DNA from 2 places in the Bacillus paranthracis genome. Region 1 is predicted to be linked to the other one. Evidence: a T-box and tRNA genes for the amino acid it is inferred to sense, from the RefSeq annotation. Region 1 holds a T-box; the other holds one or more tRNA genes.
The links. The T-box of region 1 lies ahead of lysS (lysine--tRNA ligase). A T-box ahead of a tRNA ligase gene usually reads a tRNA of that ligase, here a tRNA-Lys.

Region 1 (16,408 bases):
TCAAAATTTCATGAAACAGCAAAATGGCTTGAAAAGTCTGGGTTACTCATTGTGAAATGGAAAGATGGAAATATAATTGGTGAGGAGAATAATCTATTCAATTTATACTTTAAAGACGGAGATGGAAATCTTCTCGAAATTATTGCACATAGTTATGTTAAAGAAGATGTATTAATACCGCATTCACCATTAAACGTTTTATATGTAAGGGAAATCGGTCTTCCCGTTAAAAGTGTACCTGTATTTACGGAATGGTTGAAATTAAATTTAAATTTGCAAACAATGGAAGATGGAGATATTTTTAACTTTGTTATAGGTGGCACTGCATACATTGTCGCAACTTGGTGGCAGCGACCATGGATTCCGATTGCGATGAAAGCTTTACCACCGAAAGTACATGTTTCTTTTGGAACACCAGATCAAGCATTTTTACAACGCATACAAAATAACTTGAAGAAAAATAGTGTTCCATATGAATGTAAACATAATGAAGTATCATTTATTCAGCAAGGATATTCATTTACTATCTTGCATACACCAAATCTCCATGCTGATATTCCAAGTAAATTAAACTTACCGCTTTCTATTTAATGATGGAAAGCGGTAAGTTTTTTGTATAGTCGTGAAGAAGGTTTTAGCTAGGGGTATAGTGAATGTAAAGAGAGGTATAAGATGTTATTCTAATTTATGTTAAGGGGAGAAATGAAGTGGTTTTAGGTAATCCAATTGCAAAAGGGAACACAGCGGAAATTTATCTATATGATAATAAGATTATGAAATTATTTAAAGATTACCTCCCGAATACAGAGTCTATGAATGAAGCAAAAAAACAAAAATATGCTTATTCATGTGGGCTGTCAGTTCCAAACGTATTTGAAGTGATAAAGATACAAAATAGACAGGCAATTATTATGGAATACATAAAAGGGGATAGTATTGGTAATCTCCTGCTTAATAATTTAAATAAAGCACAGCATTACATATGTTAAACTCAATATAAATAAGGAAGGAGAGTTTAATATGAATATTTCTAGAAAAATAGAGGTTGAGCAATTACGAAATGCGAAGAGCGAGCTGTTTGATAAAGATGTATTAAACATATTGAATGGTCAAATGATGTATGAAGAATTTAAAAATGAAAAGCTAATGGGTGATTCTGATTACGCACCATTTAATGAAGCGATGTGTGTAAACCAAGTTACTACACTAGTTTTTGATAAAGAATTTATTAAGACAAGGGCAGCAGGACATAACAGTTCAGTAGAAAGTTACACAAAAAAGGTTATAGATCCATTAAAGAAACTTTTTACGAAAGAGTATAAATGTATTGTTTTATGGTTTGGTGAAGATATGTTTTGTCAAATGAACTTACTTACAATACTTTCATACCTTGAACAGTCTCGTTATGAGGGGAAGGTATACTTAAATAGCTTCAGAGAAGATGAATTTAAAGTAAATCAAATTGAACTTGAATTAGGAAATTATTCTTCGGTATACAATGAAGTATTAGTAAATCATAAAAAGACTTTCTATAAGGTACCACCTGTAATGTATCAGGCTATAGATCTATATTTAAAAATGCTAAAAGAAGATAATGCTGTAATGAAATTTATCTCTAAAAATAAAGATTTATCAACTCAAGAATTATTAACAAAGTTGTTTCAACTATTTCCAACAATCGGATATGGTGATTCTCAGTATATAGAGCTGATTAATAAAATAAAGAAGAAAGCTACACCAAAAATATAGGTGCAGCTTTCTTCTTATAATTGCTCAAGTAATTCTAATTCTTTTTCTACAAATGCCATTAGTTCCTTAATTGTTTCGCTAGAAAAATCAAAACGAATTCCAGCAGCTTCATATACTTCTGTTAAAGATTTAGAGCTACCTAATGATAAGGCCTTTTTATAATTTTCAAGTGCTTGTTTAGGATTTTCTTTATATTGTTTATACATTTGCAGCGCACCAAGTTGTGCAATTGCATATTCAATGTAATAGAATGGTATTTCGAATATATGTAGCACAGGTAACCAGCCAGTTGCAACCCAATTTTCATACCCCTCAATATTTACTACATTCGATTGATAAGTGTTATGTAATTCTAAATATTTTTCATTTCTTTCTTTAGCTGTATGATTAGGATTTTCATACATCCAATGTTGGAATTGATCAACTATAAGCATTTGTGGCAAATATTTAACAATATCTTTAAAGAACTCTAATTTTACTTCTATAAATTCTTCTTTATTTTCATAAAAAGTATCCCAATACTCCATCGAAAACAATTCCATTGTCATACTAGCTAGTTCAGCTGATTCTGAAGGGATTTCTAAATACTTTTGAAGTTCTAACTGCTTCATACAATCATTATGAATACTATGGCCCATTTCATGGAGGAAAGTAGTAACATCATAATGTGTATGATTGAGATTCATGAAAATAAAAGATAATTGAGATGCAGGTAAATATTCGCAAAATCCTCCTGGTCCTTTTCCTTTACGACTTTCTAAATCTAAGCAATTATTTTTATGCATACGTTCCAGTAATGCGGAAAATTCAGGGGCAAGTTTGTGTAAAATATGAGAACTTTTTTCGATTAAATCACTCGCTTTTTCAATAGGTTTTAATACTTTTTGATTTGGTGCAGTTGCTTTTAAATCCCATGGATGAAGACTTACTACTTGAAGTTCAGATTTTTTCTTATTATATATTTTATCGATAAGTGGTACTACGTATTTACGAATAGATTCAGCAAGCTCATAGCAGTCTTCAGGTGTATAATCAAAACGTTCATGTTTTTTAAACATATAATCACGATAATTATGTAATTGAATGTTTTTTGCTTTTTGGTCACGGATTACGATTAATTCATTTAATATATGTTGTAATTTATCTTCAACAGATAAGAATGTTTCAGAAATGAGCGTTTTTGCTTTTTTTCGTATATGACGATTCGGATCTTGTAAGTAAGATTGTAGTTCAGTAATTGTTTTTTCTTCACCGTTCCATAATGCAGTTAAACCACCTGTGATTTCGAAGTATTCGGTTACTAATTTGTCTTCGTTCACTTCTAAATCAATATTCTTTTCACAAAATAATGTTTGCGCATTCTTAATTTTTTTATCTAGTAAGCTGTACGTTTTTGGATCAAGTTCCATTCGAAAAGGGGACTCTAAATATTTAGTATCAAATGAATTTTGATAACGTTTCAAAAGAGGTCGTACATATTTTTGATCATATTCAAAAGTATCTTTTATTTCTTTATTATCTGTATTACATTGAAAAGCGATATAGTGCGACCTTAATTGTTCTTCAATTCCCCAAATGAAAGTAGACTGTTTTTTTAACCAGTTTTCAAGTTCTAGCTTTGAAGAAATCATTTCATTCAATAAAGTAGAAAGAGTATTTTCTAATTCTAGAACGTTACTAATATCAATCGTATTTAAACGCTGCATGACATATCCCTCACTTTTTATTTATTCATGAAGATATTCTATTTATTAATTATAATTTCCTTTTTAAGAGGAGAAAATGTGAAAAAATGTTAAATTTAAAAATTATAGAAGGTATTTATATGTGAAAGTAAAAGTTTATCGTAAATGAAAATTTACGGAGGGAAGTGCAATGAAAAGAGGAAAGAAGTTGATTGTATTTTTATTTTCAATTGCTGTATTGTGTGCTTGTGAGCCTGAAATGGAAGAATCCAAAAGTGAAGATTCTATAGTTATGGATATTGCTACAGCGACAGTCAAGGAGGAATCTTTTTTTAGTGCTGCTATATGGGATGAAAAGGAAAGAATAGTAGATTTAGAGATTGCTGATAGCGAAAATGCTAACGAAATAAAAAAAGAAATTAATAAAAGATTGCAAATTCAAGGCATTATGTCCTATAAAGTAAATATATCTCAAAGAAACAAGGAGATTGTAAATGCAGAACATAGATGGGAGTTAGTTTTTGGACAGATATTTGATGATGTATTCAGAAAGAATGGATATGAAGGGTTTGGGATTCAGCAAATAAATTATAAAAAGAATCAACCTGTTACCATAGATATAAAAACTAAGATTAGCGATGATGAAGTAGGAGCGAGAGAACTTGGACAGAAAATAGAAAAAGAAGTTGAAGGTGTACTTAAAACAGAAGCAATAAAGAAATGGATTGAAAATGATTCATATGCTATTGGGATTTACGATATAGAAAATCGGAAAATTAACTAATTGAGGAATGGATGGTATATAAATGAAAAATTGATGTAATTAAATATAGAATTGCTGAAGGAGATGTAATATGTATAAGTATTTACATATTTTAAATGATATAGAAAAAATGATTCAACATGGAGAGATAAAAGAAGGACAGAAATTACCATCAATACGGTCACTCGTTGCGCAATATGAATGTAATAAGGCAACAGTTATACGTGCGCTTCATGAATTAGAAAAGCGTCACATTATATATTCTGTCCCTCAAAGTGGATACTACGTTGTTAAGAAATCTGGGAGTACTATAGAAAATAAAGAGATAATTGATTTCGCTTCTTCGGCACCAGATCCAGATGTGTTCCCATATTTAGATTTTCAGCATTGCATTAATAAGGCTATTGATACTTATAAAAATGATTTGTTCGTATACGGAACACCGAAAGGGTTACCATCTTTAATTCCAGTCATTCAAAAACAGTTGGCAAATTATCAAGTGTTCACGAAAGAAGACAATATTTTTATAACGTCAGGCGTGCAACAGGCACTTGCAATATTAACTTCTATCTCATTTCCAAATGAAAATGAAACAATATTAGTTGAACAGCCAACGTATCATTTATATATAGAATATCTAGAAATAAATAAAGTTCCAGTAATCGGTATTAAACGTACGAATGAAGGTATTGACTTAAATGAATTGGAACGTATTTTTCGAACAGGTAAAATAAAATTCTTTTATACAATACCAAGATACCATCATCCACTTGGAACTTCTTATTCTAAAGATGAGAAAGAAGAAATTGTACTATTGGCTAAGAAATACAATGTATTTATAGTAGAAGATGATTATTTAGCAGATCTAGAAACAGATTCAAAAGCCGATCCGTTATATAGCTTGGATCATAGTAATCATGTCATATATTTGAAAAGTTATTCTAAAATTATTTTTCCGGGTTTACGAGTTGGTGTAGCAGTTACTCCACTGGTTATTTCGAGTGCTTTCCATACATATAAAAAAATTTTAGATATAGATAGCCCAATGATATCCCAAGCTGCTTTAGAAATTTATATAAAGAGTGGCATGTTCGAACGCCATAAAAATAAAATTAAATCTTCCTATAATAATAGATCTAAAAAACTAGCAGAAGCATTAGAAAGAATGCAAAGTGAAACCCCGCTTTTATTCACATATAAAAAGCAAAATACAATTGGAATCCATACTTGTTTAGAAGTACATAAAACAAGTATTTCGGATATGTTGATACAAAGACTAAGTGAAATGCAAATCAGTGTTGATACGATTGATAAAAATTATTTGAAAGGTTTTCCGAAACAAAGACTATTAAAGTTGAACGTATCGAATGTAAAGGAAGATAGGATTGAAGAAGGAATTCGTAAAGTAATGGAGGAAATCAAACAAGTGGAACGTCTAAATTTTCAATTTAAAAAAGAATAAAATGATATTTTTAGAGCACTCAATAGCTGAGTGCTCTTTTTATTTTTGACATAAGTAATTTAAATGGAAATAAACTACCAATAAATGTTAACCTTAAAGTATATTTATTTTGAATAGGAGGGTGATGAAGTCTATGGCGGTACGTATAGTCGATGATTTACAACAATTATCGTTGTTGCTTATGTTTTTAAGTACTTTTATATTTTACAGATACTTAAAGAAGGTTAAACGAGATAGGAAATTGACTGGTTTTGAATGGACAATGTATTTTGTCACGCAATTTGCGACATTAATTTGGGCAATGACCTATTTTATTAAACACTTAGCTGAATCCTAATTTCTATTCATTTAATCTAGTTTACTGTTATCTATTAGGAATATAAATATAGTCCGTATCTAAATCAATAACAACATCGCTCAAGACGTTTTCTTGTAATAACTTTGGGATTTGTTCGTAATGATATCGTACACAAAATAAGTTTAGAAGATCTTCATTAGATATCTCTTCATTTTTTACATTTAAATACATTATTATTAACTCGTTAAGAGAACAGTTACGGCCAAAAACATACTCATTAATTCCATATCCATCAAATTCAATTATCATATTATCACTGTTGGATGCTAGCCAACGTTATAGCTTAAATTTTAGATGAATTTATTATACATTGTTTGAAATGTAGTGAGAATATATTTTTATAAAATGTGAGGGTTATAAATGGAACAAAATAAATTAGTTTTAGAAGGACCAAAACGTCTTAAGTGGGAAACGCGCGAAATTAAGTCTATACAGAATGATGAAATTATCGTTAAAACAATTGCAGGTGCAATAAGCATTGGAGCAGAGTTACCTCAGTATAATGGATCCGATGTTACAGATACACACCCTATTTATCCAAGAAAAACTGGATATGAAAGTTACGGTGAAGTGATTCAAGTTGGTAATAAAGTAAAGAATTTAAACATAGGCGATAAAGTAGTTTCTTTTTATGGACATGAAACGATAGGAGTAGTTAATGGGTATAAAGTAATTCGAGTACCTAGTTATATAAAACCTAAAGTAGCTTTATTATCTATTCTTTCGTGTGATGCTGCTAAAGGTATATTGAAACTAAACCCGCGACAGGATGAAAAGGTACTTATAGCTGGAATGGGAGTTATCGGTTTACTTACTTGTTATTTCTTAAAATACTATATAGGTGTTGAGCATGTGGATATTGTTGAACCTGATAGAAATAGAAGGGAATTTGCACAGAAATTTAGTGTAAAAAACACATTTGATGCAGAAGAACAGATAGTAGAAACATATAATTATGGTTTCGAATGTTCTGCTACAAATAGTGGATTCCATACATTACAAAAAACACTTAAAACTAATGGACAAATATGTATACTTTCTGATGGTAATATTGAAGAACTAACATTAACCGCTGATTTTTATGAGAAAGAACTGCGGATCATTGGTTCAAGTGACGGATATAATTATCAACAACATGCAGATTGGTTTTTTAGTCAAATAGAAAAAACACCATGGATAGAAGAGATTTTTCAACATGAAATACAACATACAGGACTCATTCAATGTTTTGAGGAATTAAGTCAAGGAATAATTACCCCTTTAAAAGTATTTGTCTCATATGAATAATGAACAAAATGACCAGGTACTTGTCACATAGCCCACATATGTTTAGACACTAATATGATAGCAGAGCGCGGAGTAACATGTACGGGGATTCTTTAATAGGTACAACGGGTTGTGAAAACAGAGAATGGTTTTTGCTCTTTCATTATGTACAAATAGTATATTATCTTTCTCAGTGTACATATTAAGTAAAGAGTTTAATATCAAACATAAAAGGGGGGATAATATGAATGAAAATAAGAAAAATGAAGAATTGATTAAATTTAAGAAACAATGGTTTAATGAAGATAATCAACCAATAGCTGGAATAGAGTTAGCTTTACCGCCTGATATAGGCAGCATGTTAGACTCCAAATCAGTTGATGATGAAAGTGAAGAAAGTAATAATGAATAAGTTTAATCTATATGCATCCATTCGGGTGCTTTTTATTTTTTTGATAATGGAAGATGGATTATCAAATCCTTATTGAAAAAAGGTTGGTTAAAATAGATTCTTTTTCAGTATATGTAAGTTTAATTTTTACAAAAAAGTTTAATTAAAATACATTTAGAATGCTATATGAAATGGGAATGCTAGTAACATTCACCATTAAAGGATTGGGCTATTATGAATATGATTTTTGAAAGCATTATTTTAATTCTGACTGGAATTATTGCATTAAAAATGACAGGTAGTAAATCTGTTAGCCAAATGACAAGAGCTGAAATTATTATAGTAGTATCAATTGCACGTATTATTGTGGAGCCTGTATTAAGTCGGAAAGTAGGCCCATCTATATTTGCAGCTGTAATATTTGCAGGCGTCCTTCTTATCATTCATTTCTTTGAATTGAAATCAAAGAAGATGGAACAATTCCTAAATGGCAGTAGCATTATAGTAGTAGAAAATGGAGAGATTGTAAAAGAGAATTTGATGAATGCGAAAATGTCGGAACAACAACTATATATGCAATTAAGAGAAAAAGGGATTCATGATTTAAAGAGTTTACAGCAAGTTACAGCTGAACCGAATGGGCGAATTGGTTACCAATTAATAGAGAAAGCTCAACCGATAACTTTAGAAATGTTAGAAAAAGTAATAGATCAGTACAATATAAAAAGATAATTTATCTTAAGAAAAATCAATACTACAACGGAAGTATTGGTTTTTCTATTTTTTACACACTAATATAGGGGAAATAATAAGCCAATCTTAAAATTAGATATAGGCTTATTATTATGCTATATTCAATGAACCTATAGTGAATGTGGTAAAAAATTAATTTGGCATAGGTAACCGCAGCACTAAAATTTATAAGTTTTTAATGTGATACTAAAAATAGGATTAGAACAAGGAGATAGAATCATAATGGAATTTTGGGAATCAAGCTTTATTGAGAAGCAAACAATGTGGGGGTTTGAACCTACAGAATCTGCAATTTTGACAAAAGATTTTTTTGTGGAAAACAATGTTAAAGACATATTAGTTCCGGGTATTGGCTATGGAAGAAACGCAAAGGTATTTATCGAAAATAGTATAAATGTAACAGGTATTGAAATTTCGAAAACAGCGATCGATTTAGCAAGAGAAAACGGACTAGAAGATGTTAGTATTTATCACGGTTCAGTAAACGAAATGCCTTTTGATAATAAACTGTATGATGGGATATTTAGTCATGCACTTCTTCATTTGTTGAATGAACAGGAAAGAGAGAATTTTATTAAAGATTGTTATAATCAGTTAAAACCTGGTGGATATATGGTTTTTACAACTGTTTCTAAAAAAGCTCCAATGTACGGAAAAGGAAAACAGTTGGATAAAGATTATTATGAGATAATGGAAGGCGTAAAAATGTTTTTCTATGATTCTGAATCTATAAAAAAAGATTTTAATCAATATGGATTAGTACAAGTTTCGGAAATTGATGAACCAAATAAGAACATGGCAAATAAACCTTCAATCAACTTTTTAACGATAAAATGTAAGAAAGAACTATAACTAAAAGTTATTAAGAATGATTAAATATGTTTATATATTAATTATGCACAAATAAAGAGGACAAGCATATAATAGAAATACCTTTTAACTTTAAGTAACCTTAACTTTCGTTAATAGGGTATCTCAAAATCCCCAAAAGAGCACTTGCGGAAACAAGTGCTCTTTTATTTTTTGTTTAATAAATATTAAAAGGTAAAAATCTCATTCAATAAAAATAAATTAGAAGGAAAGAGTCAAATCTTGATTATATGATTATTTCTGAACAACAAACGTAATAGCATTTGTTTTTAATAGAATGTGTCTTTCGTTTCGGATTATATCATAAGCTAATTCTTTTATTTCAACTTTCATTTCCTTCCAGTCTTCATAAATATTTTTTAATAGATATATCATATCTTCAGTAGGAAGGTTAATTTCAATTAAAGCATCTAACTCTTCATTTGTATGTAAGTCAATTTCTTGTATGTTCGAATTAATAATTAAACAATTCATACCGCCGCTTTTTATACCTTCTTTCATAGAATGGAGCACTTTTTTTAAATCTTCTTCTGATTGAACATGCTCTAAACTGGATACTGCAACGATATAATCATAAGTATTACGTTGGATGTAGTAGTTTTCAATTGCTGCTTGTTCTGTTTTCATATTATTAATTACACCATATTCTTTACTATAAGTTTGTAATTTTGTTAAAGCAGAATCAAGTAAATCCACACATGTAACAGTACCACTCGCATTTTGAATCTTTTGGGCAATGGGAATACTATTTCTTCCAACGCCAGAGCCGAGATTAAGTACTTGCAAGTTGTTTTTTCCTTCAAAATAATCCATTAAATCCATAACTGTTTTAACCGGTTTGTACAGCCAAGAACCAGTTTCAAATAGTTTGTATTGTTCATAGCAAAGGTCATGATATTTCTTTTCTTCTTGTCTTATGTAATCGATACGATTCATAGTGTTTCAGCTCCAATATTATTATTGCAAAATGAATGGGTAGGACAACCTTTTACATTTGTTTGAATTCGAAAAATACCACCAGCATGTGGATATTGCTTTAATTCGTCATCCGTCATTCCTGTTCTGGCTGTTGTAACATATAGGTCGGTTAAATTAGGCCCTCCAAATGTACAAGATGTTACATATAGCGCTGGAATCGGGATACTTAATATTTGTTCACCAGTTGAAGGGTTCCATCTAGTAATCTTTGAACCTCCCCAATGAGCAATCCATAAGCAACCTTCCTCGTCAATTGTCATACCATCAGGTAGACCGTCATTTTCGGGGAAAATAATTACATCACTTGGATTACGAATTACTCCAGAGCATATATCATAATGAAAACGAACTACTTTTTTAGTAGGTGTATCGATATAGTAAAGGTATGTATGGTCAGGTGACCAAGCTATGCCATTTGATGTATTTACATGTGAAACTTTTTTCTCTACCTTTAAATTATTATTTAAACAATACAAGGAGCCAGCAGCATTAATACCGTATGTATCTGTAGTACCTGCCCAAAAACGTCCTGCCGGATCGCATTTTCCATCATTAAAACGATTTTTAAATAAATGTGGTTCAGGGTCAAAAATATGTGTCAGTTTTTCTGTTTCTACATTAATAGAATAAAAGCCATTTTCCATAGCTAGGAGTAGTATGTCATCTAAATATGGAACAACACAGCCAATTTGTTGATTGAGAGCAATTACTCGGTTTGTATTATCGGTAGGACTAAATATGCATAATTGTTTCTCCACAATATCAACCCAGTATAAAAGTTGCTTTTTTTCATTCCAAGATGGTCCTTCAGCTAAACTTGCTTTCGCATCTAAAACTAATTCTATATTACTGTCCAAGATGTTCACCTCGCTTTATAAGATATTTATATAATTCGATAAGAATAGAGGCAAACCTTTTAATCAGAAAATATTAAGATTTGTACCATGGAAAAACTGATTTTCTCGAGTGATTAAAAAAATGTATAAATATTGAGAGGAAAATGCATATGATGTTTTATGAATTTGTTTGTTTTTCTTGTAAAAATATATTTCGTGTTTATGAAGGCAGTGAAAAATATAAGCGATTTAAAGAGAAACCAAAAGGGGTATATTGTTGTGATGAGTGTAGCCACAAAATTCAATTAGAGGCGATAAAGAATTTTTTAGATAAGTATACGCTTTTGATTCGGAAAAGTTTGACAATAAAACTATTTTAAATTATCATATGAAAAAACTAATATGTAAAATGGCATGGAAGAGAAGAGTAGTTAAGAAAGAATACGTACAGAGAGCTCTGGTAGCTGAGAAAGAGCAGTATACATCTTAATGAAAAAAGACTTGGAGCTGCGCAAGGAACTAATTTATTTAGGGATGGTGCGACGGGATCTCCCGTTATAGAGATAGGGTATAAGCATATTTTGCCGTACCTGAAGAGGTTAATATGGCGACATATTAACAAACTGAGGTGGTACCACGAAGCTAATAACTCTCGTCCTCAAGATGAATAATCTTGGGGGTGGGAGTTTTTTTAGTGCAAAAAAATGAAAATGTGAGAACAAAAATATAATTGAGGTGAGTAGTATATGCATTGGGCGTATGAAGTAGCACACGAATTAATTAGAAAACATCCAAACAAAGAAACTTTTGTTTGCGCATCTGGAATTAGTCCATCTGGTGCTGTTCATATTGGGAACTTTCGTGAAATCGTAACGACTTATTTTGTTGTAAGGGCGCTTCAAGATTTAGGGAAAAAGACTCGTTTTATATTTTCATGGGATGATTACGACAGATTTAGAAAAGTCCCTAAAAATGTTGATTCATCTTTTGTAAAGTATATCGGAATGCCATACTGTGATATACCAGATCCGTATGGATGTCATAATTCATATGCCGAGCATTTTGAAAAAGAGTTTGAGGAATCGCTTCAAGTATTTGGGATTGAAGTGGAATTCATATATCAACATGCTGAATATAGAAGTGGAAGATATAACAAAAACATATTGGAGGCTTTATATAAAAGAAAAGAAATATATGATATTTTAATGAGTTTTAAAACGGGAGAGTGTAGTGAAGAAGAGCGAGAGGGCTTTTATCCGGTTACATTATATTGTGAGAAATGCGGGAAAGATGCGACAACGATTACACATTTTGATGAAGTATTAAAAACAGTTCGGTATGAATGTGAATGCGGAAATCAAACTGAATTATCGGTATTAAATACAAATGAAATGAAACTGAATTGGAAAATCGATTGGCCGATGAGATGGATGATAGAGGATGTTGTTTTTGAGCCGGGCGGAAGAGATCATTCATCAGAAACGGGTAGTTATAATGTATCAAAAGAAATTGCGAGAAAAATATTCAATCGTGAAGCGCCTCATTATATTGCTTACGATTTTATTGGAACTAAAGGGCATCATGAAAAAATGTCTAGTTCCTCAGGGAATAGTATTACACCTAGCGAGTTGCTAAAAGTGTATTTGCCCGAAGTGATTCTATTTATGTTTGCAAAATATAGGCCAGACGCAGCGTTTCATATCGGTCTTGATGAAGATGTAATTCGCAATTATACAGAATATGAACGATTGAAAGATAGTTATGAGAATAAAACGCTCAAAAATGAAGATTTATTTGATGCAATTAAGCTTTCTAGAGTAGATAGCGGATTTAAAGAATATCCGAAATTTAATCAAGTAGCAGGAATATTGCCGCTATTAAATTTTGATTCATCTATTTTACAAGGTACATTAGATGAAATAGATAGAAGTTATGCATTAGATGCTATGATTGCGATATGTAATCGTGCAGAATATTGGATAAGAAACTTTCAATCTGAAAAATTAATTGCGGTAAATCAAGAGAGAAATACAGAGTTTTACAACACATTAAATGAAAGACAGAAAGAACGGCTAGTAGAAGTCTGCAACATATTTCGTTCTAACAAAGATTACTCTAACTTAATGGAACAATTGTACGCGCTTTATCATCATGAAAATAAAAAAATAATGAAAGAAAATCAAAAACAATTATTTATTATAATTTATAGGCTTATTATGAATCAGTCCAGTGGCCCTCGTATACCGTTATTAATACATGTTGTAGGTATCGAAAAATTTATCGAATTATTAGATTTCTAAAAAAAGCAACGCAAGTACTCAGCTAAGTACTTGCGTTCCAAATTTTACTACCGTGAATACAATTTCGGACATTCGTCACCACTAGGTTCATAAAAACAATGACTTTTAAACTGTCCTACAAACGGCTGATTATACCACTCAGGCGGACAAGCTCCAACTGGACGGAAATACCAAAGAGCCCATCTTGCTGGCCAGCGCCACTCACCTTGTAAAACTTTTCGTGCGATTTCTTTTTCTGATTCACGAGCCCGTTGATAAAAATATCCGTATTGCACAGCTTCGAATCCACCAGGGCTTTGATACACAGCGTCACGTACGGTACGGAGTTGTTTAAAGTCTAAACAATCACAAAATACACGATTTACTACAACGCAGCCAACAAGTTGTTCACCTTGTCGACCTTCGCCTTCAGCTTCAGCACGCATTAAACGAGCTAGTAAATCAACATCGCTTTCGTTATATGGAATAAGGGGCATAGTGATACCACCTTTCTTTACCTGTTATAGTAAAGAGTGTATGTATGAAAATAAGCTAAGTGCTTTTCTATATGTAAATTTATTAATTATTAAAAGGAGCTTTTATGAAAAAAGCTAATTAGTAATTGTAGACAAATATAAAGAGGAGAGATAATATGTATCGAATTCAGAAAGAACATATCATTTACGCAATGTCACCAGAAAATAAACCATGTATGGAAGTGGAAATTGGGAGTCGCCTTATATTTGAAACATATGATTGCTTTGAAAATCAAATTGATTCTGAAGATGTTGTGTTTCAAGAGTTAGATTGGAACCGGATTAATCCAGCGACTGGTCCGGTATATATTAATGGTGCAGAACCTGGTGATATATTAGTTGTTACGATTGAAAAGATAAAAATTGCAGAGAAAGGCGTTTTAACTACAGGTGCAAATCTTGGTGTAATGGGTGAAGAGCTACATGAAAATACAGTGAAAATTGTCTCAGTACATAATGAACATGTTTTGTTTTCAAATGAACTACAAATCCCGATTAATCCAATGATCGGTGTAATTGGTACTGCGCCGAAAGAAGAGAGCATTTCATGTGGCACACCGCATGATCACGGTGGGAATATGGATTGTAAAGAGATAAAAGAAGGGACAACATTATTATTACCTGTAAATGTTCCTGGTGCTCTATTAGCATTAGGTGATTTACACGCAGCGATGGGCGATGGTGAAATTGGGGTTAATGGAGTAGAGGTTGCTGGTGAGGTGACGGTAACAGTTCAGATTATAAAAGGAAAGAAATGGCCATTACCAATGGCTATTCAAAAAGAAAAAATAATGACGCTTGCTTCAGAGAAATTGTTAGATGATGCAGCGAATCGTGCTGTACGTAATATGGTGACATTTTTACATGAAGAATTAGAAATGTCTAAAGCTGATGCCACGCTTTTATTATCAGCTGCCGGTGATTTAAAAGTTTGTCAAGTGGTTGACCCGCTGAAGACTGCTCGAATGGAATTAGAGATGAATTATGTGGAGAAATTGGGGTTTACTATGAGTGAATTCCATATTAAATAAGAAATGATAGAAGAAGGATGATTTTGTATAAAAGTATCTTTTTTGATTTACGGATTATATAAAAAAAGGTAGTATTTATTTTATATAATTGAATATAAGATTGTGGATCGAAAAAGGAGTAAACACATGGTTAAAATTATGATTGTAGAAGACGATATGAAAATTGCAGAACTATTATCAACACATGTTGCGAAATATGGGTATGAAGGGATTATTGTATCGGATTTTCATAATGTATTAAATATTTTTTTAGAAGAACAACCAGAGTTAGTTTTATTAGATATTAATTTACCGAGTTTTGATGGTTACTATTGGTGTCGTCAAATTCGCGGAGTTTCTACATGTCCGATATTATTTATTTCAGCTCGTGAAGGTACGATGGATCAAGTTATGGCGCTAGAAAACGGTGGCGATGATTTCATTTCAAAGCCATTCCATTACGAAGTTGTAATGGCTAAAATTCGAAGTCATTTAAGGCGTGCTTACGGAGATTATGCACCGAAAGTAGAAGAACGGATGGTTGAGCAACATGGTCTTTGTTTATATCCTGAAAGGCTTGTATTGAAGCTTAAGAATCAAGAAATTGATGTAACGAGAAATGAAGCTATTTTATTAGAAATGTTAATGAAAAATTATCCGCGTGTTGTGAGTAGAGAAGTACTATTAAATAAATTATGGGATAGCGAATCCTATGTTGATGATAATACATTGAGTGTAAATACAACACGTGTGCGAAAAAAGTTGAAAACGTTACAGATTGAGGATGCGATTGAAACGATTCGTAGTGTTGGATATAGATTGCATATTACTTGGGATACTGGTAAGGAAAAATGATAAGGCTGTTTATACGTGATCATATACCTCTTATTTGTTTTACAGTCATCCAACTATTATCCATATTTCTCGTATATTGGTTTGATGGGCATAAGCATATCGCGACGGCATTGTATGCAATGTTTTTAGGTGCCTTTTTTATGGTAGGCTATTTAGTACTTCGTTACTTTACTCATCGTACTTTCTATGAACGATTAGCAAACCCGATGCAATCTTTAGATGAATCTGTTCAAAAATCTGATTTTGCAGCTATATCTGCTGCGCTTCAAGACTTACTTGAGGTACAATATCGCCATTATCAAAATCAGCTCCACATACAAGAAAGAAAAAATAATGATCATTTAACTTTTATGAATCAGTGGATTCATCAAATGAAAACACCTTTATCTGTAATAGAATTAATTACACAGGATGAAGTGGATCCACGTTTTGAAAGTATAAATGAGGAAACAGATAGGCTGAAAAAGGGTCTAGAGATGGCACTGTATGTCGCACGTTTAGAAGCATTTACACAAGATTTTTATGTGGAAAGAGTACAATTACATAAAATAGTGAATGATTCTGTGCATGAACATAAACGCTTCTTTATCCGGAATTTTGTATATCCAGAGCTTAAA
Region 2 (16,408 bases), 2.2 Mb from region 1:
AACAGGCTGCTAACCGTCCAAGTCCACCATTTCCAAGACCTGCATCTGCTTCCACCTCTTCTAATTGTTGCAACGAAATTCCAAGCTCAGAAAGCCCTTGCTCACATACATCCTTGATGCCTAAATTTAATATGTTACTTCCAAGCAAACGCCCAAGTAAAAACTCAATGGATAAGTAATACATTTGCTTTCGCTCTCCAGACCGATAACTTTCATTCGTTGCAATCCATTGACTATTCATATACTCACGTACCATGTACCCAAGCGTATTGTATTGATCACGAGTTGTAGATTCTTTGAAACTTTTACCATACATCGTCTCTAACTTTTCTAGAAAAGCTGATTTGAAACTTTCAACATGAGTAAACATCTCTTCACCACCTACATGTTATTCCATGAGACTTTTATACAATTTCTTATAAGCAAGAGCTGATTTCTCCCAGCTATAATCTTCAGTCATCGCTTGTTTTACAAGCTGCTCCCATACCGGTTTATCATGATAAAATTCAATTGCACGACGAACCGTGTGCAACATGTCATGTGCATTAAAATTCGTGAAACTGAAACCATTTCCTTCTCCAGTTTCTTCGTCATAAGATTGTACCGTATCATTTAATCCGCCTGTTTCCCTTACAATTGGAATGGTACCGTACGCTAATGCGATAAGTTGTCCAAGTCCACACGGTTCAAACAATGATGGCATTAAGAATAAGTCACTTCCCGCATATACTTGATGAGCTAACTCTTCATTAAAGCCAATATACACTTTTACCTTCTCAGGATACTCATATGCCATCCACTCAAAGAATTGTTCATATTCCGAATCACCTGATCCTAAAATAATACATTGTACATCTTCTTCCATTATTTCTCGGAATACAGTACGTACTAAATCAAGACCTTTTTGCTTCGTTAATCTCGTTACCATTGAAATAATTGGTGTATCTTCTTTTTCTGGCAAACCAAAATAACGCTGCAACGCGCGTTTATTTTCATTCTTTTCATATAATGAATCCGCATCGTACTGAGCAGTAATATACGAATCCGTTTCTGGATTGTACACGCTCGTATCAATGCCATTTACAATGCCGCTTAGCTTATCATTATATTTTCGCAACAATCCATCTAACTTCTCACCGAAAAATTCATATTGAATTTCTTCTTTATATGTCGGGCTAACCGCTGTAATTTGATCAGAAGCGATAATACCGCCCTTCATAAAGTTCACATTTCCATAAAACTCTAACTGCTCACTATGAAAATATTCATCACCAAGTTCTAGCAAGTCGTACATCACTTCAGGAGGAAATACACCTTGGAACTGCAAGTTATGAATCGTATATACTGTTTTAATATGCTCATATAATGGGTTATCTTGATACTTTTCACGCAGTAAGAAATTGACCATAGCTGTATGCCAATCATGGCTATGAAGAACATCCACTTCAAAATCAAGATGCGGGATACACTCTAATACTGCTTTCGAGAAATAAGAAAAACGCTCTCCGTCATCATAATGGCCATACAGAGAATCCCTCTTAAAATAATATTCATTATCTATTAAGTAATACGTAATCCCGTCTTGCTCACCTTTTAAAATTCCGCAATATTGATTTCTCCAGCCAAGCGGGACGTTAATTACTTTATGTAGCGTACATCCATCCCTTAATTTTTGCGGAATAAGACTATAATTCGGGAGTATAATGCGAACTTCCACACCTAATTTTTTTAGCTCTTTTGGGAGCGCACCTGCTACATCAGCTAATCCTCCCGATTTAACAAATGGTACACATTCTGATACTGCAAATAAAATATTCACTTGTTGTCCCACTGCACGAAAAGCTTATACTACTTCCCTTGCAGCTTCCTCCCTTCGAGTTTTCATTTAAATTAAAACTTGAATCAGTGGAGGAAAAACCCCCACTGATTTCTTAAGAATAACTATTAATCGTACTGTTTTGAACGCTTCCTTTTTCTACAACGTATGGCTCATCGGCGGTTCCTTTTAAAACAACACCGTCACCAATTTTCACATCTTTATCAATAATAACACCGTCTATTATACAGTTATCTCCAATTTGGCTCTTTTGCATAATAATGCTATTACGAACAATTGAACCTTTCCCAATTTTAACAGAACGGGAGACAACGCTATTTTCTACTTCACCTTCGATAATACTGCCGTTTGCAATCATTGTGTTTTTCACAGCTGCCCCCTTTACATAACGAGTTGGTGGTTCATCTTTTACTTTCGTAAAGATCGGTGCTTCTTTCTTAAATAGTTGCTTCCAAATAGCAGGTTGCAAAATTTCTAAGCTATGTTTATAGTAACTTTCAATCGAATCAATAATAGCTACATATCCTGTATGCTCATACGTAGCAATATGTAGTGATTTTCCACGCTTTTCTCTCACTACATCGAATAAGCTATATTGCTCCACATCTTTATATGACTCAAATAAATCTAACAATAATTGTTTCTTTAACACGTATGTTTGAAGCGAAACCCCTTCATGGCAAACTTCCGTAATATCAGCTGCCGTATGTATATGTCGCTCTAACACCGCTTGAAAATGTAATGCTGTTACGAGATGGCTATTCGTAATCACGACGTACTCTTCTCTGCTTCTTAGAAAATAATCAATATGTCTTCTAAAATGTGCAAAAGATCCAAATTCATCTTGATCACATTGGCAATTTGGCGGGAATAAAAACAGTCCGTCTCGTTTTCTATCTAAATCCCACTGTTTGCCTGAACCAACGTGATCCATTAGTGAACGGTTTTTATGGCTTGTAAAAACTGCCACACTATGAATATTAGAATTCACCATATTTGAAAGCATGAAATCAATGAGTCGATAACGGCCCCCAAACGGTAACGCCGCTAGTGAACGATGCCCTGTTACTTTCTTTAAGGAAGGAAAACTTCCCGTTGCATTAATAATTCCTAACATTTTTTCTCCCATTCATTTCATCCCCCTTTTCTATTTCCCTTCAGCAATGAGTACTACATCGTCAACATTTTTTTCCGGACGAATAATTGTTCCATCTTCAATAACCATTTCCGATCCAACAATTGCCCTTTCAATCACAACATTTTTGCCAATCTTCGCTCCTGGCATAACGACAGAATCAATAACCATACTACCTTCTTCCACCGTCACCCCTTGGAATAATACAGAATGCTTCACGTCCCCTTCGATGACGCATCCTTCGTTAATAAGTGATTCTTCTACTCTTGCCTTTTCAGCAATATATTGAGGTGGTTCGTTTGGATTAACAGAATAAATACGCCAGTCACGGTCGTTTAAATTCAGTGATGTTTCATCGCGCAGTAAATCCATATTCGCTTCCCATAAGCTCTTCACTGTACCAACATCTTTCCAATATCCTTCAAACGGATACGCCATTAGCTTCTTCCCTTCATCTAATAAAAGCGGAAGTACATCTTTTCCGAAATCATTACTAGATTCAGGGTTTCTTGCATCCATTTCTAAATACTCTTTCAAAATTGCCCAGTTAAAAATATAAATTCCCATTGATGCAAGATTACTTCTTGGAAATTGCGGTTTCTCCTCAAATTCAACAATCTCCATCTCTTCGTTCGTATTCATAATGCCAAAGCGACTCGCTTCATCCCAAGGCACTTCAATAACAGAAATCGAAACGTCCGCTTCTTTCTCAATATGGTAATCTAGCATTTTACTGTAATCCATTTTATAAATATGGTCACCTGATAAAATGAGAACATACTCTGGCTCATATTGACTTAAATAGTTTAAGTTTTGATAAATGGCACTTGCCGTACCTGTGTACCACTTCACACCTGAAGACTCCGCATAAGGAGGTAATACTGTGACTCCACCGCTTACTCGGTCTAAATCCCACGCATTGCCAATTCCGATATAATTATGAAGTTCTAGTGGTTGATATTGCGTTAAAATCCCAACCGTTTCAATACCAGAATTCGCGCAGTTACTTAGCGTAAAATCAATAATGCGATATTTACCACCAAATGGAACAGCTGGCTTGGCTAAATTTTTTGTTAATGCACTTAATCGACTACCTTTTCCCCCTGCTAGTAACATTGCTACGCACTTTTGTTTTTGAGCCATCTTGTTTTTTGCTCCCCTTTCTCGTCTTCACTGGTCGTAATATGGATACGCCAAATGGTGGAATTGTAATTTCTACATGTGCTGCTTGATTATGATACGGTTCTTGAATCGCCTTAAGACGTTTCTTATTTACTTGCCCTGATCCGCCATATTGCTCAGCATCACTGTTTAAAATCTCGTTATAATACTCGAAATCTGGTACACCTACTTTATAGTTTTCATATGTAGCTTTCGTAAAATTACATACGACAACTAACGCATCTTCTTGTTTATCCCCTTGGCGGATAAAAGAGAAAATACTTTGCTCATTATTATTAGCATCAATCCACTGAAAACCTTCAGGCGAATGATCAAGCTGCCAAAGTGGTTTGGAGCGCTTATACAATGCTATGAGCTCTTTAAAGTAATCATGCATATAACGATGCATTTCAAAATCATGTAAATTCCAATCTAAATCTTCAAGGTCTTTCCACTCATCAAACTGCCCGAATTCTCCTCCCATGAAAAGTAATTTCTTTCCTGGGTGAGTAAAGAAATATCCATATAATAAACGAAGTTGAGCAAACTTATCCCAGTAGTCTCCTGGCATTTTATTTAATAACGACTTTTTCCCATGAACGACTTCATCATGAGAAAGCGGTAATATGAAATTTTCAGAGTAAGCATATAGTAAAGAGAACGTCATTTTATCATGAATATATTTTCTATACTCTGGCGCACATTCCATATATTTCAGCACGTCATTCATCCAGCCCATATTCCATTTGTAATTGAATCCAAGCCCACCTTCATACGTTGGAGCTGTTACAAGTGGCCAAGCTGTTGAATCCTCTGCTGTCATAAGAAAATCTTCATCCTCTGCAAACACAGCTTCATTTAACTCTCGTAAAAATGAAACAGCGTGCTCATTACTTTGCTCTTGTCCTTCTTTATTCCAGTACAGCATGTTCGCAACTGCATCTACCCTGAAACCATCAATATGGAAATATCTCATCCAAAATAAAGCATTTGAAATTAAGAAATTACGTACTTCCCTCTTTCCTAAATCAAAGTTGACAGTTCCCCATACTGGATTTTCTTGCACATCTTTATCTTTATATTCATAAGTCGGTGTCCCATCAAACAAATATAAACCGTGAGCATCTTTACAAAAATGCCCCGGCACCCAATCTAAAATGACACCGATTCCATATTTATGACATTCATCGACAAAATGCATCAAATCATGTGGTGTGCCGAATCTACTCGTTGCTGCATAATATCCCGTTCCTTGATATCCCCAAGAACGATCATATGGATGCTCAACAAGCGGCATAATTTCAATATGTGTAAATTGATGTTCCACCACATAAGGAATGAGTTCTTCTGCCATTTCCCTGTAAGAGTACAGTGTTCCATCTTCTTTCTTTTTCCAAGAACCGAAATGTAATTCATAAACTGTCATCGCTTCTTTATAAACCGATTTTTTCTTTTTCTTACGACTCCAGTTTTTATCATTCCATTCGTATCCCTTTATATCAAAAACTACAGATGCCGTATTCGGTCTTACTTCTGCATACACAGCATACGGATCTGCCTTAAGAATGACATCACCAGCCATCGTTTCAATCGCATATTTATATATTTCTCTTTCTTCTATATGCGGTATAAATAGGGACCAAATTCCCTCTTCTGTCACTTGCAGCATCTTATGTTGCTCATAATCCCATTCATTAAAATCTCCAACAACACTCATTGCTTTCGCATGAGGAGCCCATACTGTAAATCGTACACCTCGCATCTCATCTTCCGTCACAATATGTGCGCCAAAGATGTTATAACTTTCATAGTACTTTTCTGTATGAAACTCATCTCGTTTCACTTCTTCACAATTTATTACACTCAATATGCTCACCTCACTAAGATGACAGAATTTTTTATACTTTACCAATTCTGCGAAAAACTGAAATATCCTTGTTCATTTATAAAAAATATACGTTTTTTTCTTAAAAATGTTGAATTTTTTTCACATTTCTATATAAAATATCGAATTTTGACGAATATTCATTGAAAACGCTTCATTTTTCACTAGCCTTTCATCTTACTATTTATTTCTCAACCTCTATTTTATTAGCTTCACCCTCTTTTTCATCCTATTTTCCACTTAAAATCGCAACAAAATAATCTGTCATAAAAAAATGTTTCTCAACATTTTTCGTCACAATTGTATTGAAATGGAAAATTGATAAGCATATACTTGTTCTCAATAAAGAACACCGACTTTTCGTAACTACAATTCATAGCGGACTACTATGTTTACTTATTTATCCTTGTTACGAACAGTCGCTATAAAAATTTAATTAGGGGGGCTTTCTTATGTCATTAAAACAAAAGGTTGGAATAGGAGTTGTCACAGCAACGCTTGGCTTATCCCTTACATTCGGCGGTGTATTCGCCTACTTCAGTGATTCGGAAACATCTAGTAACTCATTTCAAGCTGGAACACTAGACCTTTCTATTAATCCAAGTGTAATCGTTGATGTGAAAGATTTAAAGCCAGGTGACTTTATTGAAAAAAATTTCACGCTTGAAAATAAAGGGTCATTGGATATTGCAAAAGTAGCACTTGAAACATCCTATGAAGTTACAGATGCAAAAAAAAATAATGATGGTGAAGATTTAGGCGATCACATCATCGTCAAATTTTTAGTGAATGATGGAAAGCCATCTAATCCAAACGATGATCATGAAATTTTGTGGGAAACAAAACTATCAGAATTAAAAACTATGAAACCTGAAGATGTGGCTACTTCTCTAGAACGTCATAACTTAATAGACGGTATTAAATCTGGTGAAACAGATTATTTACACGTGCTCTTCTCCTTCGAAGACAACGAACAAGATCAAAATAAATTCCAGGGTGATTCCTTACAGCTAAACTGGACATTCCATGCAGAGCAAACACCAGGCACGGAGAAATAAATTTTAAAATATAAATTATCGGAGGCTTATACATGAAAAAGAAAAATCGTTTTGTTACCGGAATTGTCACGGCTGGCGTTCTGCTTTCAACTGCCCTTCCGTTCAATGTACTTGCTGAAAATCCTATTAATCAAATTGACTCTTCAAACGCCCAGTCTTTACTATCAAAACTTTCTAAAGAACAGCGTCAGGCATTACAAACGTTAGATGCCAACCCTGGTTTTACTATCTCGCCAGATATTAATACAAGTAGTTCTGAACCAGTAAATATCATTGTAGAATTTCAAACAGCTCCAGTAAAGATTAATGAATTAAAACAAAAAGAAAAAGGATTACAAGCTGCTCCTGAAAATATAAAAGCGCGTATTGATCAAGAGCATGAGGAATTTCAAAAAGGACTAAAACGCCTTTATCAATTTAGCCCATCAGTAAAGTCAGGGAATTTCCAGTCAGTACAAATTAAACGTTCTTATAAACATGCCATAAATGGGGTTGCGCTGACATTACCTGCAAATACAGTAGAAGAATTGTTACGAATTGGCGTTGTAAAGCGTATTTGGAAAGATTATGAAGTGAAACTAAATTTACCAAAACAAGCAGAGCAAAAAGCACCTCAAAAACTAACAGATAGCATTCCGCAAATTGGGGTCGATAAGTTACATAGCGAGGGCATTACTGGAAAAGGAATTAAAGTTGGTGTATTAGATACAGGTATTGATTACAATCATCCTGACCTAAAAGACGTGTATAAGGGCTATCGCGCAAAACCTGGCGAAGACTCTAGCAGGATAGATCCAAACTCCGTAAAAGGTTGGGACTTTATTAATAACGATGCAGATCCGATGGAAACAACTTATACAGAATGGCAACAATCTGGCGCTCCTGAATTTGATGATCGTGGCTCTTCCTTCTACACAGCCCACGGCACTCACGTAGCAGGTATCGTTTCTGCTCAAAAGAAAAACAAATCAGATTCCGCAGTAAAAGGTGTTGCACCTGACATTGAACTGTATAACTATCGTGTACTCGGTCCATACGGAAGTGGAGCTAGTTCAGGTATTATTGCTGCAATCGATAAATCTATTTCTGACGGTATGAACGTTATTAACTTATCGTTAGGTGACGATAGCAACAATCCGCTTGATCCTACGTCTATCGCTGTCAATAACGCGATGCTTTCTGGTGTTGTTACAGTCGTTGCTGCTGGAAACTCTGGTCCAAATCCAGCGACACTCGGATCACCAGGTGCTTCTCCATTTGCAATTACGGTCGGCGCAAGTGATAGCTCTATTTCCTTACCGAAACTATCAGGTCATGCTGGACAATTACAATTTCCTAACCTAATTTTATTCGGCAAAAACTTCACTGATAAAATAGAAGATTTCAAGGGACAAACTTTACCTATTGAATCTGTAGGAATTGGTACGCCTGACGAGTTTAGTAAAAAAGATGTAAAAGGAAAAATCGCTCTCGTTGCACGCGGTACACTGTCATTTGATGAAAAAATTGCGAATGCAAAACAAGCAGGTGCAAAAGCCGTTATTATTTATAACAATGTAGACGGAGAAATTCCTTTCTACGTTGGCGAAAGTACAAAATACATTCCAGCATTCCGCCTAACGAAAGAAGACGGTGAAAAACTAAAAGCTCAAATCGAACAAGGTAATACATCCTTTAGCTTTGGCGAACTTAGTTACATTCAAACAGAAGGCGATCATCTTGCAGACTTTAGCTCACGCGGCCCTGTTACATCAAATGATGATATTAAACCTGATATTACAGCGCCTGGTGTTGCTGTACTTTCAACAATACCTGAATATATTAACGACCCACAAGAGGGCGAAAACTATGACGTTTCCTATGAGCGTATGCAAGGAACATCCATGGCTTCTCCTCATATCGCGGGCGTTGCTGCTCTTATTTTACAAGAACACCCAGAATACTCTCCATTCGATGTAAAGGCGTCTCTTATGAACACAGCTGATGATTTAAAAGAAAAGTATTCCGTATATGAAGTTGGAGCTGGACGAGTAGATGCATACAACGCCGTTCATACGGAAACAAGTTTTAAAGTGCTAGATACAACAAAAACAGTTGTAAATGATGAAGTAATTGAAGTACCAGAAGAAACCGGATCCATTGCATTCGGGAAGTTCTATCAAAAAGACAGTGAAGCTCTTGAACAAAAACGAAATATAAAAGTGGAAAACCATAATAAACAAGAGAAAAAAGAATTTAAAACAGAAATTTCTTATACACCAGCATCTTCTGCTATTAACGATGCTATCGCAAACGGTGTAAAAGTTTCTGTTCCAGAAACTTTTACACTTGATGCTGGTAAATCAGATGAAATTGAAGCAAAAATTAATGTTCCAGCCGGTGTAAAACAAGGCCGATATGAAGGATATATTCATATTACAAATACGAAAAATAAAGAAGAAACGTATCAAATTCCGTTCTCTATTCGTGTATCAGAGCCTGGTATTGAAAATGCCATATTATCAAGAAAAGCAATTTCAACTGATACATCAAAGTTTAATCCATATGGTGAATCATATGTTCACGGGGCATTCCAATTAAATAGCGAACTTGAAACGTTAGACCTTATCGTGAAAGATTCGAAAACAAATAAAGCACTCGGCTTCATTGGAACATTAAACACGAGTGGCCTAAAAACGGATGTGTATTACTACTTAGAATCCTTCTTTAACGGAAAAGTGTATCCTTTTACAAATGATCCTGCAAAACCAATTGGTGATGAGAAAATCAACTTACCAGAAGGAGACTACACAATTGAGTTTGTTGGCTATGATAAAGCTGGAAAAGCACGTGTGAAAGGTGATTATGTCGTAATTGATAATACACCGCCAGAAGTAAAATTAACTGGATTAAAACCTGGTATTTATGAATTAAATGAAGAAAATTACACAGTAGAAGATGGTAAAAAAGCGTTATGGATTAAAGGAAATGTGTATGATTCAAACGTTGACTACTTAAAAGGAAAAGGATTAAACATTACGCAAGAAGCGAATGGCGTTATGTATTATGACTATTCTCCATACTTGCATAAGTTTTTACCTATTAATGCAAACGGAGACTTTAAAGTTGGCATTACTCCTGAATCCTTTAAAGTGGAAGGTCCAATGAACACAGGCGTATATATTTTCGATTATGCAACTGCAGGTCCTGACTATCCAAGCGGTGTAAATAATTATTGGTTTATCCCGCAAGGAGCTCAATATGCAAAGGCTAGTTATGATAAAAAAGAAGTATATAAAGGGGACGAGTTCACAGTAACCCTAAACGCGAAACACGTAAAACAATTCGTTGCTGGGGCATTTAACGTACAATTCCTAGAGAAGAACTTCAAATTTGCAAATGTGAAATTGAATCCTGCTTTTGAAAAACTCCTTTCTGAAAAAGGGGTAACCGCAAAAATAAATGAATCAAAACTAGAAGAAGGTTCTGTTACAGTAGGCGGGGCTATTGATGATAAAAACTTCGCTGGATTAGATGGTGACTTCCCGTTCATTGATATAACTTTTAAGGTAGAAAATGATGAATTTTATGAAGCAAATGCTCAATTAGATTTATCAGTGTTCGCTTACTGGAAACAAGGTGAATCAGAGCCAAATAGAATGCGTGTCCTTCAAGATCAAACATTCTCAGTTATGTCTTTAAACTCACTAGTAGAAGGAAATATTAAACCTGGTGCATTCTTAAATGAACGTGGCTATTTAGATGAGAAATTCGATTATACAAAGCTTGGCGTAAAAGTATATGCAACTGATTCTTACCGTCATAAGTTTGAAGGCTCACTAGACAAATACGGATACTTCAAACTAAATGGACTTCCTGTTAATAAACGCGACTATAACTTATATGTAGAAGTACCAGGGCATTTAACAAGCCGACTAACAACGAAACTTGGTACTGAAAAAGACGGTAAGCTACTTGGCCAATATTATTATGCACGCCTTGATGAAAACCTTGCAGGTGATGTAAATGGCGATAAAGTAATTGATATAAAAGATGCTGAAATTATCGCTAGCAACTATGGTAAAAAAGGAGTATCTGTGAAAGACGGTGACCTAAATAAAGATGGTATTGTTGACGAAAAAGATATTCGCTTCGTTGAAAAGAACTTCTTGAAAAAAGGTCCCGATGCATCTAAATCACAAACACCTGTTGAAAAATCAAAAAGCGGTACACTGGCAGATATTTTAAAGAAATTAGGATTAACGCCTAAAAAATGATAATAATAAAGAGCACTCTACCCAAAGTAGAGTGCTCTTTTCTATAAACGACCCTGATCCAGCAAAAGGGGTATATTGGGGATATACAAGGGAAACCGGAAAAGGAATTTATATTAAATTATATATAAATCCAGAAGTAAGAAGTAGTTCCCCACTTCTGGATTATTTAGCAATTATTATTATAGTACTGGTGCCATTGTTTCTTTTAATACTTTTACAGAATGAGCAAATTTCGCTTTTTCATCCTCATTTAACTCAAGCTCTACGATTTCACGTACACCTTCACGGTTAATTACAGCTGGAACACCTACGTAAGCATCTTTCTCACCGTATTGACCTTCAAGGTATGCAGATACAGTTAATACGCTGTTCTCGTTGTTTAAGATTGCTTTAGTTACACGAAGTAGTGACATACCGATTCCGTAATAAGTTGCACCTTTACGCTCGATGATATGGTAAGCTGCATCACGTACGTTTTCGAAGATTTTGTCTAAGTCTTCTTGTTTGTACTGTTCGTTGTTAGCTAAGATTGTTTCTAGTTTTTGTACACCGATAGTAGCGTGACTCCATACTGGAAGTTCAGTGTCACCGTGTTCACCAACGATGTAAGCATGAACGTTACGTGGATCTACATCTAAGTAGTCACCTAACATGTAACGGAAACGAGCAGAGTCTAAAGTAGTACCAGAACCAATTACACGCTCTTTTGGTAGACCAGATTCTTTCCAAGTTACGTAAGTTAAAATATCAACTGGGTTAGTTGCGATTAAGAAGATTCCATCGAATCCGCTATCCATAATACCGCGAACGATTTGTTTAAAGATCTTTGTATTTTTCTCAACTAAGTCTAAACGAGTTTCACCTGGCTTTTGTGGTAATCCAGCAGTGATAACTACTAAATCTGCATCTTTACAATCTGCATAGCTACCGCTCCAAACTTTTGTTGGTGATGGAGAGAATGGTACCGCATGGCTTAAGTCCATTGCTTCCCCTTCTGCTTTTGCTTCATTAACATCTACTAATACGAATTCTTCAGCTACACCTTGGTTGATCATTGAGTAAGCGTAACTACAACCTACAGCTCCTGTTCCTACTAATACTACACGATTGATACCTTTTTTCATGGTAATTTCCCCTCTCTATTGTTCACATATATTTTTTTATGATTGTTTAAGTAATTAATTAAAATACTAATTTAATGTTGTTTAACTTCTTTACATTCATATTGTAGCACGTATTATTGTGAATTACTTCACAAATTATGACCTATTTGTGAACTTTTTCACATAGAGTGTAAAGTTATTAGAATAGGTGTGGAATCCATTTCAATGGAGGCGTTTTCTTTAGATTGTGAACGTGAAATAGTTCCGTTTTATCGGTAAGTGAAATTATATCGACGATTATTTAAATATATCAACGATTTTTATAATATATCGATCGTAAATCAAATTATATCGGCGATTCGACAAGGAATATCGACTTACCGACAAAACTCGACAATAATGACAACATAAAAAAGCTGTCTTCAGTAGATTACCTACTGAGAGACAGCTTCTTCTATATATTATTTATTTTCCGCGGTAGTTCCTAATGCAGCATGCTTTATTTGAACAACCCGTATTTCGATTTTATTATTCAACTGTATCTAATAACTCTACAACTAATTCCTTAGGATCTTCCCAGCTATGATATATTTCTAAGTGCCATTTCGTTAATGACCTTGAGTATCACTTTTACACAACAAAAAAGAGATAGCAGATTATGCTATCTCTTTTAATATGACCCGTACGGGATTCGAACCCGTGTTACCGCCGTGAAAGGGCGGTGTCTTAACCACTTGACCAACGGGCCAATTACTGGCAGAGAAGAAGGGATTCGAACCCTCGCACCGCGTTCGCGATCTACTCCCTTAGCAGGGGAGCCCCTTGAGCCACTTGGGTACTTCTCTATAAATATGGCTCCGCAGGTAGGACTCGAACCTACGACCGATCGGTTAACAGCCGATAGCTCTACCACTGAGCTACTGCGGAACAATTATGGTGGGCCTAAATGGACTCGAACCATCGACCTCACGCTTATCAGGCGTGCGCTCTAACCAGCTGAGCTATAGGCCCATAATTGAAAAGCGGGTGAAGAGAATCGAACTCTCGACCAGAGCTTGGAAGGCTCTTGTTTTACCACTAAACTACACCCGCATTAAATTGTAAATGGTGAGCCATGAAGGACTCGAACCTTCGACCCTCTGATTAAAAGTCAGATGCTCTACCAACTGAGCTAATGGCTCATTTTGAAAGTGGTGCCGGCTAGAGGACTTGAACCCCCAACCTACTGATTACAAGTCAGTTGCTCTACCAATTGAGCTAAGCCGGCTTGCGACTTCAAAATGGTGGCTCGGGACGGAATCGAACCGCCGACACGAGGATTTTCAGTCCTCTGCTCTACCGACTGAGCTACCGAGCCTTTATGTAAAAATGGCGGTCCCGACCGGGGTCGAACCGGCGATCTCCTGCGTGACAGGCAGGCATGTTAACCACTACACCACGGGACCTTGGTTGCGGGGACAGGATTTGAACCTGCGACCTTCGGGTTATGAGCCCGACGAGCTACCAGACTGCTCCACCCCGCGACGATAAAATATTTAATTAAGAAAAAATGGAGGAGGTAGAGGGATTCGAACCCCCGCGCGACTCTCGCCGCCTGTCGGTTTTCAAGACCGATCCCTTCAGCCGAACTTGGGTATACCTCCGAGATATAAACTTCTAATGGTGGACCTTGTAGGACTCGAACCTACGACCGGACGGTTATGAGCCGTCTGCTCTAACCAGCTGAGCTAAAGGTCCTTTATGGTAGCGGCGGAGGGGATCGAACCCCCGACCTCACGGGTATGAACCGTACGCTCTAGCCAGCTGAGCTACACCGCCATAAATGATATTAAAATAAGTGGAGCCTAGCGGGATCGAACCGCTGACCTCCTGCGTGCAAGGCAGGCGCTCTCCCAGCTGAGCTAAGGCCCCATGTTTTTTGGGAATATCGGGAAGACAGGATTTGAACCTGCGACCCCCTGGTCCCAAACCAGGTGCTCTACCAAGCTGAGCCACTTCCCGTTAATAAAAGCGCGCCCGAGAGGAGTCGAACCCCTAACCTCTTGATCCGTAGTCAAACGCTCTATCCAATTGAGCTACGGGCGCATATGGTGCCGAGGGCGGGGGTCGAACCCGCACGGTGGTCACCCACCGCAGGATTTTAAGTCCTGTGCGTCTGCCTGTTCCGCCACCCCGGCATGTCATATTGAAAATTGGAGCGGAAGACGGGATTCGAACCCGCGACCCCAACCTTGGCAAGGTTGTATTCTACCACTGAACTACTTCCGCAAGACATGTATGAGTTATTTAATTAAAAGTGCGGGTGAAGGGAGTCGAACCCCCACGCCAAAGGCGCCAGATCCTAAGTCTGGTGCGTCTGCCAATTCCGCCACACCCGCATATTAATTTATTTAAGAAAAATGGGGCGACTGATGGGAATCGAACCCACGAATGCCGGAGCCACAATCCGGTGCGTTAACCACTTCGCCACAACCGCCATGATTTCTGGTGCCGACTAGAGGACTTGAACCCCCAACCTACTGATTACAAGTCAGTTGCTCTACCAATTGAGCTAAGTCGGCTAAATGGTGGAGGATGACGGGATCGAACCGCCGACCCCCTGCTTGTAAGGCAGGTGCTCTCCCAGCTGAGCTAATCCTCCATTTGCCTGGCAACGTCCTACTCTCACAGGGACAAGGTCCCAACTACCATCGGCGCTAGAGAGCTTAACTTCCGTGTTCGGTATGGGAACGGGTGTGACCTCTCTGCCATCATTACCAGACTGTATTCATTTAAGACAAGAATTATTGTAACTCATTTAACTTTGAAAGTCAACAAGTTTTTTTATATTCTTTCAAAACTAGATAACATTGCTTCATATTATATGGTTAAGTCCTCGATCTATTAGTATTCGTCAGCTCCACATGTCACCATGCTTCCACCTCGAACCTATCAACCTGATCATCTTTCAGGGATCTTACTAGCTTACGCTATGGGAAATCTCATCTTGAGGGGGGCTTCATGCTTAGATGCTTTCAGCACTTATCCCTTCCGCACATAGCTACCCAGCTATGCCCTTGGCAGAACAACTGGTACACCAGCGGTGCGTCCATCCCGGTCCTCTCGTACTAAGGACAGCTCCTCTCAAATTTCCTACGCCCACGACGGATAGGGACCGAACTGTCTCACGACGTTCTGAACCCAGCTCGCGTACCGCTTTAATGGGCGAACAGCCCAACCCTTGGGACCGACTACAGCCCCAGGATGCGATGAGCCGACATCGAGGTGCCAAACCTCCCCGTCGATGTGGACTCTTGGGGGAGATAAGCCTGTTATCCCCGGGGTAGCTTTTATCCGTTGAGCGATGGCCCTTCCATGCGGAACCACCGGATCACTAAGCCCGACTTTCGTCCCTGCTCGACTTGTAGGTCTCGCAGTCAAGCTCCCTTATGCCTTTGCACTCTACGAATGATTTCCAACCATTCTGAGGGAACCTTTGGGCGCCTCCGTTACACTTTAGGAGGCGACCGCCCCAGTCAAACTGCCCACCTGACACTGTCTCCCGGGTCGATAAGACCCGTAGGTTAGAATTTCAATACAGTCAGGGCGGTATCCCACCAGCGCCTCCACCGAAGCTAGCGCTCCGGTTTCAAAGGCTCCCGCCTATCCTGTACAAACTGTACCAAAATTCAATATCAGGCTACAGTAAAGCTCCACGGGGTCTTTCCGTCCTGTCGCGGGTAACCTGCATCTTCACAGGTACTATAATTTCACCGAGTCTCTGGTTGAGACAGTGCCCAAATCGTTACACCTTTCGTGCGGGTCGGAACTTACCCGACAAGGAATTTCGCTACCTTAGGACCGTTATAGTTACGGCCGCCGTTTACTGGGGCTTCAGTTCAGAGCTTCGCTTACGCTAACCCCTCTCCTTAACCTTCCAGCACCGGGCAGGTGTCACCCCCTATACTTCGCCTTACGGCTTCGCAGAGAGCTG

Region 2: it encodes a tRNA-Lys, which carries the amino acid that the T-box ahead of lysS (lysine--tRNA ligase) is inferred to sense. The anticodon was not compared.

The regions. Positions count from the first base shown of each region.
Region 1 is NZ_CP101135.1:2,397,412-2,413,819, forward strand. It holds gene NLJ82_RS12230 (VOC family protein) at 1-591, shown strand, start outside; partial or broken gene NLJ82_RS12235 (protein kinase family protein) at 708-983, shown strand; partial or broken gene NLJ82_RS12240 (AraC family transcriptional regulator) at 979-1,749, shown strand; gene NLJ82_RS12245 (M3 family oligoendopeptidase) at 1,764-3,455, opposite strand; gene NLJ82_RS12250 (DUF4030 domain-containing protein) at 3,625-4,218, shown strand; gene NLJ82_RS12255 (aminotransferase-like domain-containing protein) at 4,289-5,659, shown strand; gene NLJ82_RS12260 (hypothetical protein) at 5,793-5,996, shown strand; gene NLJ82_RS12265 (hypothetical protein) at 6,024-6,266, opposite strand; gene NLJ82_RS12270 (alcohol dehydrogenase catalytic domain-containing protein) at 6,378-7,304, shown strand; gene NLJ82_RS12275 (hypothetical protein) at 7,528-7,695, shown strand; gene NLJ82_RS12280 (DUF421 domain-containing protein) at 7,909-8,406, shown strand; gene NLJ82_RS12285 (class I SAM-dependent methyltransferase) at 8,650-9,279, shown strand; gene NLJ82_RS12290 (class I SAM-dependent methyltransferase) at 9,532-10,233, opposite strand; gene NLJ82_RS12295 (SMP-30/gluconolactonase/LRE family protein) at 10,230-11,132, opposite strand; gene NLJ82_RS12300 (DUF2197 domain-containing protein) at 11,276-11,491, shown strand; T-box leader at 11,518-11,774, shown strand; gene lysS (lysine--tRNA ligase) at 11,858-13,411, shown strand; gene NLJ82_RS12310 (cell wall hydrolase) at 13,459-13,887, opposite strand; gene NLJ82_RS12315 (acetamidase/formamidase family protein) at 14,043-14,957, shown strand; gene NLJ82_RS12320 (response regulator transcription factor) at 15,084-15,791, shown strand; gene NLJ82_RS12325 (sensor histidine kinase) at 15,788-16,408, shown strand, end outside.
Region 2 is NZ_CP101135.1:4,612,365-4,628,772, forward strand. It holds gene glgP (glycogen phosphorylase) at 1-370, opposite strand, end outside; gene glgA (glycogen synthase GlgA) at 389-1,819, opposite strand; gene glgD (glucose-1-phosphate adenylyltransferase subunit GlgD) at 1,932-2,966, opposite strand; gene glgC (glucose-1-phosphate adenylyltransferase) at 2,985-4,115, opposite strand; gene glgB (1,4-alpha-glucan branching protein GlgB) at 4,063-6,000, opposite strand; gene NLJ82_RS23910 (CalY family protein) at 6,471-7,076, shown strand; gene NLJ82_RS23915 (S8 family serine peptidase) at 7,109-11,332, shown strand; gene NLJ82_RS23920 (L-lactate dehydrogenase) at 11,512-12,456, opposite strand; tRNA gene NLJ82_RS23925 (tRNA-Glu) at 13,112-13,183, opposite strand; tRNA gene NLJ82_RS23930 (tRNA-Ser) at 13,190-13,280, opposite strand; tRNA gene NLJ82_RS23935 (tRNA-Asn) at 13,288-13,362, opposite strand; tRNA gene NLJ82_RS23940 (tRNA-Ile) at 13,370-13,446, opposite strand; tRNA gene NLJ82_RS23945 (tRNA-Gly) at 13,457-13,527, opposite strand; tRNA gene NLJ82_RS23950 (tRNA-Lys) at 13,541-13,616, opposite strand; tRNA gene NLJ82_RS23955 (tRNA-Thr) at 13,627-13,702, opposite strand; tRNA gene NLJ82_RS23960 (tRNA-Phe) at 13,717-13,792, opposite strand; tRNA gene NLJ82_RS23965 (tRNA-Asp) at 13,805-13,880, opposite strand; tRNA gene NLJ82_RS23970 (tRNA-Met) at 13,882-13,958, opposite strand; tRNA gene NLJ82_RS23975 (tRNA-Ser) at 13,986-14,078, opposite strand; tRNA gene NLJ82_RS23980 (tRNA-Ile) at 14,096-14,172, opposite strand; tRNA gene NLJ82_RS23985 (tRNA-Met) at 14,177-14,253, opposite strand; tRNA gene NLJ82_RS23990 (tRNA-Ala) at 14,274-14,346, opposite strand; tRNA gene NLJ82_RS23995 (tRNA-Pro) at 14,363-14,436, opposite strand; tRNA gene NLJ82_RS24000 (tRNA-Arg) at 14,447-14,520, opposite strand; tRNA gene NLJ82_RS24005 (tRNA-Leu) at 14,524-14,612, opposite strand; tRNA gene NLJ82_RS24010 (tRNA-Gly) at 14,629-14,703, opposite strand; tRNA gene NLJ82_RS24015 (tRNA-Leu) at 14,733-14,813, opposite strand; tRNA gene NLJ82_RS24020 (tRNA-His) at 14,836-14,911, opposite strand; tRNA gene NLJ82_RS24025 (tRNA-Thr) at 14,921-14,996, opposite strand; tRNA gene NLJ82_RS24030 (tRNA-Val) at 15,001-15,076, opposite strand; rRNA gene rrf (5S ribosomal RNA) at 15,081-15,196, opposite strand; rRNA gene NLJ82_RS24040 (23S ribosomal RNA) at 15,299-16,408, opposite strand, start outside.